Regions from separate parts of the Paenibacillus sanfengchensis genome, predicted to be linked through region 1. Evidence: predicted binding sites of a transcription regulator. Region 1 holds the regulator's gene; each other region holds the start of a gene.
The links. Region 1 encodes NrdR, which represses ribonucleotide reductase genes. Its sites were predicted from a motif close to AACACNATATATNGTGTT; they were not measured.

Region 1 (2,268 bases):
GCTTGATCCACCAGCGGTTGAAGTGCGGAGGAACCTACAGCCAGAATCGAACCGGAAAGCTCGGAAGTTGTTGTTTCTCCACCGTTTGCGGCACCTTTCTCTCCACTTGCGGAATTCGTGGTTCCGGTGTTTGTTCCGGCACCCTCACTATTTGTCTTGTTCCCTTGGCCGCAAGCAGCCAATGCGAAACTTAAAACCAAAGTCATTACCAAGACCAAACTCTTTTTCATTGTTAAGGTTTCCCCCTCATTTGTTTGTACAACTCGATTATAAGCAGCAAATATCAAACCCATGTTTTTGTTTTGTAAACGCAATGTAAAAAATTCGAATAAAAAAACGCCTGCCCAGAAGAAACTCCGGACAAACGTTTACCAATGTTATATGCGCGAACTTTAGTTTTAGTCCACCTGCTTTTGTAGAATCTTTACAGCTATGGCTCCGAGGGCCGCACCGGCCAGACCGAAGAATGACACGGAAGCGATGACGGGATAAGATGTCCATCCCAGCAAAAAAGCGATCCCACTGCCGAAGGTGGTACCTCCCAGAAAACCGCAAGCGGGTCCGATGAGCCGATTTGACTGCATCCGCTCTCACTCCTTAGTAAAGAAAATAACTTATTGTTATTGATCTTCTTCGGTTGTTTTGGATAAGAGACCTTTCAGTTCTTTCATAAACATATTGATATCCTTAAATTGGCGATAAACCGAAGCGAACCGCACATAAGCGACCTCATCGACGGGATAAAGCTGTTCCATAACCAGTTCGCCGATTTGTCGGCTTTCCACCTCCGCATTGGCCGATTGCCGAAGAGAACGCTCCGCTTCGGAAACAATGGACTCCAGTTGCTCTACGGAAACCGGCCGTTTCTCACAGGCCCGGATCAAGCCGCGAAGCAGCTTCTCTCTGCTAAATTCTTCCCGGCTGCCATCCTTCTTAATCACGATCAGCGGCATCTCTTCCACCATTTCAAACGTGGTGAAGCGGCGGTTGCACTTTTCGCACTCCCGGCGGCGGCGGATGGAACGGTTCTCGTTCGCCGGTCTGGAATCCAGCACCTTCGTACCTAAATAATCACAATAGGGACATTTCAAAAGAATCTCCCTCCTTTCGTTTTCGCCCTAAGCTCTTCATCACGATTCATTGAACTACGGATTTTCTTATTTCTTGATTCCAATATATAACTTTAAAAACAGGTAATGAAGTTGCCGAATCCCGAGCATAATACAGTTACCAACCACAAGGAGGTGAACATCATGGCCCAAAACAACAATTCTTCGAATGACCTGGTGGTTAGACAAGCTTCCGGAGCACTGGAGCAAATGAAATATGAAATCGCTCAAGAGCTTGGCATCTCTTTCCCACAAGACGGATATGCAGGTAACCTGACTTCTTATGAGAACGGTTCGATCGGTGGTTTCATCACTAAACGTTTGGTAACCCTGGCCGAGCAATCGCTGGCAGGTCAATTCAGATAATAATCACCGATCAACGGGAAGCGAGGGCAGCTTTTAGCTGCCCATGCTTCTTTTTGAATTAAAAATCCTCATATATACTTGAATACTGTTTATAATAATGGGAAACCCGTTGTACATAATGCCTCGTTTCGCCAAAAGGAATATCCTTCGCGCTCTCGAGCCGACCGTCCCAGCGGCCGCTACGAAGCCAGTTTTTCACGTTGGTGGGCCCCGCATTATAGGCGGCGATGACCGCTATCATATTCCCGTCAAACTGGTCGGAGAGCGATTTCAGGTACCAGGTTCCGATCCGGATATTGGTCCCCGTCTCCTCCTTAACCCGGTTCAGCGGGACATCCTCCAGCTTGGCCTTCTCGATCACCCATTTCGCCGTATCCGGCATAATCTGCATGATACCGAGCGCTCCCTTTTTGGACTCCGAACCCGGCTTATAATTCGTCTCCACTTTGATAATCGCGGCCACCATTAACGGGTCCAGACCGTTGCTGCGGGCATGATGGCGAATTTCCTCTTTATAAGGGATCGGATAAAAAAGCGACAGCCATGCGGAATTGAAAAACAAGATCAGGATAAAGCCCAAAAACAACAAAAGCAGCACTCTTTTTTTACGAAGCCAACTCATGCCAGTCCCTTATCCCGCCAAAAGGTATCAATTTGACGTTCCGTCTCTTCTCTGCCGTGACTGTTATCGATCAAAACATCCGCCCTCTCTCTTTTTTCTTCGATATCCATCTGGGCATTCAGTCTGGCTTCCGCTTCATCTAAAGTCAGCCGATCCCGCAGCATCAAACGC
Region 2 (2,268 bases), on a different contig from region 1:
TTGACCGCTACACCGCCACCAATTTTGGATAACTGCATGCATGTGTTTAAGACATAATTGATCGAATTTAGCGAATCGTCCATTTCAAGCAGGAAGCAGGACACCATTTCTCCACGGCGGCTTTTTCCGGCATTAAGAAAGGTCGGGGTTGCGGGCTGTAGCCGCTGTTCCATCATCGCTCGTGCGAGTATACGGGCTGTGTCACCGTCACCACGTCCCAAATGGAGAGCTACAGCCGCTACCCGATCCGGATAATGCTCAAGGTACAACTTACGATCATTACTCTTCAGTGCATAGTCGGTATAAAATTTGGATACCGCCATGTAGGAAGGGAACTTGAAGTTATAGCTATGAGTGATATTAAACAATTCTAAAATTTCTTCGGAGGAATAGTTTTTATAAAAATCTTCATAAAAGTCATTTTCAATCATATACCGTACTTGTTCTTCAAAATTGGCAAATTCCAGACTTCTGGTTGCCACTTCCTTCATAAATTCATCTACTGCTTCCAGGTCTTTTTCTAACTGAAAAAAACCGTCAGAATCCCGTTTCATTAACATGTTGTTCAATTCAATATGTCGCAATTCGATTTACCTCCTGTTTGAAGCGCTCTACATCGGTCGAAGTCCCGGATAACTCAAATTTACTGAGGATGGGGACATGATACAGATCCGAGATCAAGTCTGCGCTTTTTGCAAATTTTTCCCCCCAGTTACGATTGCCGCTGGCAGCCACACCAACAAGATGGTCAGCATTGTGCTGCAAAAAGGAAGATACCTTGTTCGGTATCTGGCCAAATCCTGTTGTATATGTAATGAGTACATAGGGTTCATTTATCGTCATTTGATCTTCAATTTGAACCGCCGGGAGTTTAAGCTTGGATATAAATCTTTTTACGTTGCCGGTCTTCGAATCATAGGCAATTAGCATCGTAGGGTCCTCCTTAAATTCTATAAAATAAAGTAGAACACTATATTTAGTCGACTTCATCCATTTTATAACTATATATAGAATTGTCAATTGCAATGTTGAATAAATCAGGTAGTGATGATGCATTTTATATTTTAAAAAAAGTTGTTGACATTTGAATAGAAAAGGTTATAAAATTACCTCAATATCAAATATCTCAATATTAAGATTCGTGATATTAAGTGACTTGAAGGGTTGCTTAATTAACTGTCAGGCAAGATAAAGGACAATATTCGTTGGATCGTTTTTTTCTAAAATATCTTTATATTAAGAGTTATTGATTCGGAATTGTAGGTCGATTTTATTTATCTAAAATAGGAGGAATAAAAATGAGTAAAAAAACAATGGGTATCCACCATATTACCGCTATTGTCGGACACCCTCAAGAAAATGTGGATTTTTATGCCGGTGTATTAGGGCTTCGCTTAGTTAAAAAAACGGTCAATTTCGATGACCCAGGTACATATCACTTGTACTTCGGTGATCAAGGCGGCAGACCTGGGACGATTATTACCTTCTTTCCATGGGCTAATGCTTATAAGGGAACTATCGGCGATGGGCAAGTAGGGGTTACTTCTTATGTTGTGCCTAAGGGTGCAATAAGCTTTTGGGAAAACCGGCTAAAGCATTTTGAAGTTCCTTTCTCTAAAATCGAACGCTTTGGTGAGCAATATTTGGAATTTGACGATCCTCACGGACTCCATCTGGAAATTGTGGAACGAGAAGCAGGAGAGCCTAATATGTGGAATTTCGGCGGCATTACCTCCGATGTTGCCATTAAAGGCTTTGGGGGAGCGACCCTGCTGTCTGCACAACCGGAAAAAACCGCTGAATTGTTGGAGAAAGTCATGGGACTTGAATTCATAGGCAAAGAGGGAGATATTGCACGGTATCACTCTTCCGCCGACATCGGCAATGTGATAGACCTCAAACTTTCTCCAGTGGGCAGGGGTCAAATGGGTGTTGGTACGGTTCATCATATAGCATGGCGTGCAAAGGACAATGAAGATCAATTGGATTGGCAAAAATATGTTGCTGAACATGGCTATGGAGTCACGGCTGTTCGTGACCGGAACTACTTTAATGCCATTTACTTTAGGGAGCATGGGGAAATTCTGTTTGAGATCGCCACAGATCCTCCAGGGTTCGCACATGATGAAACATTTGAAACCATGGGGAAAGATTTGAAGTTGCCTATTCAGTACGAGCCTCATAGAGCTGAAATCGAAAAGGTCCTGCTCCCATTTGAGGTAAGAGAGCTGGACTAACTGACGAAGGGGTGGATTTGTTTGATTGCTT
Region 3 (2,268 bases), on a different contig from region 1:
TCATCATACGTCGTGTCCGGGAACACGAGTTCCCAGTCCAGATCTTCCTTGACGGCTTTCATAAAGGCGTTGCTCACGCATACCGACAGGTTGGCGTTCGTTACTTGGCCCATCGTTTGTTTGACGGTAATAAAATCGAGCACATCGGGATGCCAGTCGTTGATCATCAGCATCAGGGCGCCGCGGCGGCTTCCCCCTTGTTCGATCAGGCCGGTCGTGTAACTGAACAGTCCGCCCCAGGACACGGCACCGCTCGAAGATCCGTTGACGCCTTTAACCACGGCGCGGCGGGGACGCAGCGAGCTGAGGTTAATGCCGACTCCGCCGCCTCTGGCCATAATCTCCGTCATTTCCGACAAGGTTTCCATGATCCCGCCGCGGCTGTCTTTCGGTGAAGGGATCACATAGCAGTTGAACAGCGTCAGTTCCTCGCTCGCGCCCGCCCCGGCAGCGATCCGTCCGCCCGGCACCAGCTTCCAGTCGTCCAGAATATAGCGGAACTTCTCGCGCCATTCCTCTTGCAGCTCCGGCGTTTTCTCGACCGAAGCCATCGCGCCAGCAAGCCGGTCCCACATTTCTTCCGGCGTTTTCTCGATGTTGAGCGTCAGCTTCTCCACATCGGACTCCACCAGTTCGCCCTTACGCGTCTTGACCGTCACGGTCCGCCCGTTCCGGGCCACGACTTCACCGACTTCTTTGGTCGGAAACTTCGGATCGTCTTTGGTCAGAACCAATACCACGTCGCCTACCTCGGCATGACTCGGGTCCGCGTCCTTCCAGGCATACCGGTCCAAAAAGATTTTTTCGCTAAGCCCTTCCAGGCGTTGCTTATGTTCTGTTTTCAAAGAAAACACCCTCCTCTAAATATGGTCGGCGCAAGCTTCGGAATCTAAAATGATCGAGTGCAAAGGCTCGAAGGTTACGCTTTGTCGATGATCGCAAAAAAATAGCGGCCACAGGCTCTCGAAACGCCCCGCAATTCCCTTAAAAAACGTGAAATCCGGGCTTTTCCCTACCAACCTATAACCGGAATGCACACGATAGAAACGGTATATCATATGTAAAAATCACAACATATTGTGTGCGAATACCATTATACTATACAATATCTCGTTGTCACGGGAATTCAGCATGAAATTTTAGCCAAGAAAATGGGTCAAGCCCGACCGATCGCCGAATTCCTCCCCCATCCTCTTTTTTTCGAGCCGCCTTCTATGAAAATTGCCCTGAAAACCGGCCGCTCAGCCGTAAGGTTATGAAGTATCCCGATTTCGTCCATACTACTCCTTAATGTGAGCATTCACCAGACGCTGGCCCCGGTCAGCCGACACGCAAAGGGAGGTTTTACATCATGAATCCTCATGCCCCGGGTTCCGTCACCGCCGCTGCCGCTTCGACAACCGCCGTTCCTGGCAACATAACGGTCGAGTTTGACCGCAGTTGGTACGAAGACCTGGAAGCACGGCTGGACAAAGGCGGCCCTTGGGACGATTGGAAGCTGTTCAACCTCGCCGGTCAGGCCGAAGAAGCTTCGCTCGTCACCACTTTTGAAGAAATGCTCTGTCTGAAGCATCTTCAGGAGGTTACGCCGCTCCCGCATCAAACCGAAACCGCCCGCAAAGTACTGTTCGAGATGCGCGGACGGGCCATCCTGGCGGACGAAGTAGGCTTGGGAAAAACGATCGAAGCCGGCCTTATTCTGAAGGAATATATCATCCGCGGACTGGTCCGGAAAGCGCTCATTCTCGTCCCGGCCTCGCTTGTGCTGCAATGGGTGCGCGAGCTGAATCAGAAATTTGGCATTCCCGCCGTCGCACAGAAAAAGGCGCATTCCTGGCAAAACGACGTCGTCGTCGCCTCCATAGACACGGCCAAGCGCGAACCACATCGCGAAATCCTGCTGGGCAGCGAGTATGACATGGTGATCGTGGACGAAGCGCATAAACTGAAGAACAAGAAGACAACCAACTATCAATTCATGGTGCAACTGCGAAAAAAATACTGCCTGCTTCTAACCGCGACCCCGGTTCAGAACGACATGGGCGAGCTGTTTAACCTGATCACGCTGCTCAAGCCCGGCCAACTCGGAGGACAAACCGATTTTGCGTCCAATTTCGTCTACGACAAACGGGTCCCCAAAAACGAGGGCCAGCTCAAAAGCGAGCTCGCCAAAATTATGATCCGCAACCGCCGTGGAGACGGACAGTTGGAATTTACGAAACGCAATGTCAAAAATATCGATGTCCATCTCTCACCCGAAGAAATGGA

Region 2: nrdI (class Ib ribonucleoside-diphosphate reductase assembly flavoprotein NrdI) is a predicted target of NrdR. The motif match lies at 967-984, and genes of this name have one in related genera.
Region 3: V4U84_RS02585 (adenosylcobalamin-dependent ribonucleoside-diphosphate reductase) is a predicted target of NrdR. The motif match lies at 1,067-1,084, and genes of this name have one in related genera.

Annotation. Positions count from the first base shown of each region.
Region 1 covers NZ_JBAGJC010000021.1:30,637-32,904, reverse strand. The annotation lists gene V4U84_RS25075 (phosphate ABC transporter substrate-binding protein) at 1-230, opposite strand, end outside; gene V4U84_RS25070 (hypothetical protein) at 399-584, opposite strand; gene nrdR (transcriptional regulator NrdR) at 621-1,091, opposite strand; gene V4U84_RS25060 (alpha/beta-type small acid-soluble spore protein) at 1,254-1,475, shown strand; gene V4U84_RS25055 (lytic transglycosylase domain-containing protein) at 1,534-2,097, opposite strand; gene coaE (dephospho-CoA kinase) at 2,094-2,268, opposite strand, start outside.
Region 2 covers NZ_JBAGJC010000006.1:155,157-157,424, reverse strand. The annotation lists gene nrdE (class 1b ribonucleoside-diphosphate reductase subunit alpha) at 1-584, opposite strand, end outside; gene nrdI (class Ib ribonucleoside-diphosphate reductase assembly flavoprotein NrdI) at 571-930, opposite strand; gene V4U84_RS15090 (ring-cleaving dioxygenase) at 1,299-2,237, shown strand.
Region 3 covers NZ_JBAGJC010000001.1:557,126-559,393, forward strand. The annotation lists gene V4U84_RS02585 (adenosylcobalamin-dependent ribonucleoside-diphosphate reductase) at 1-845, opposite strand, end outside; gene V4U84_RS02590 (DEAD/DEAH box helicase) at 1,352-2,268, shown strand, end outside.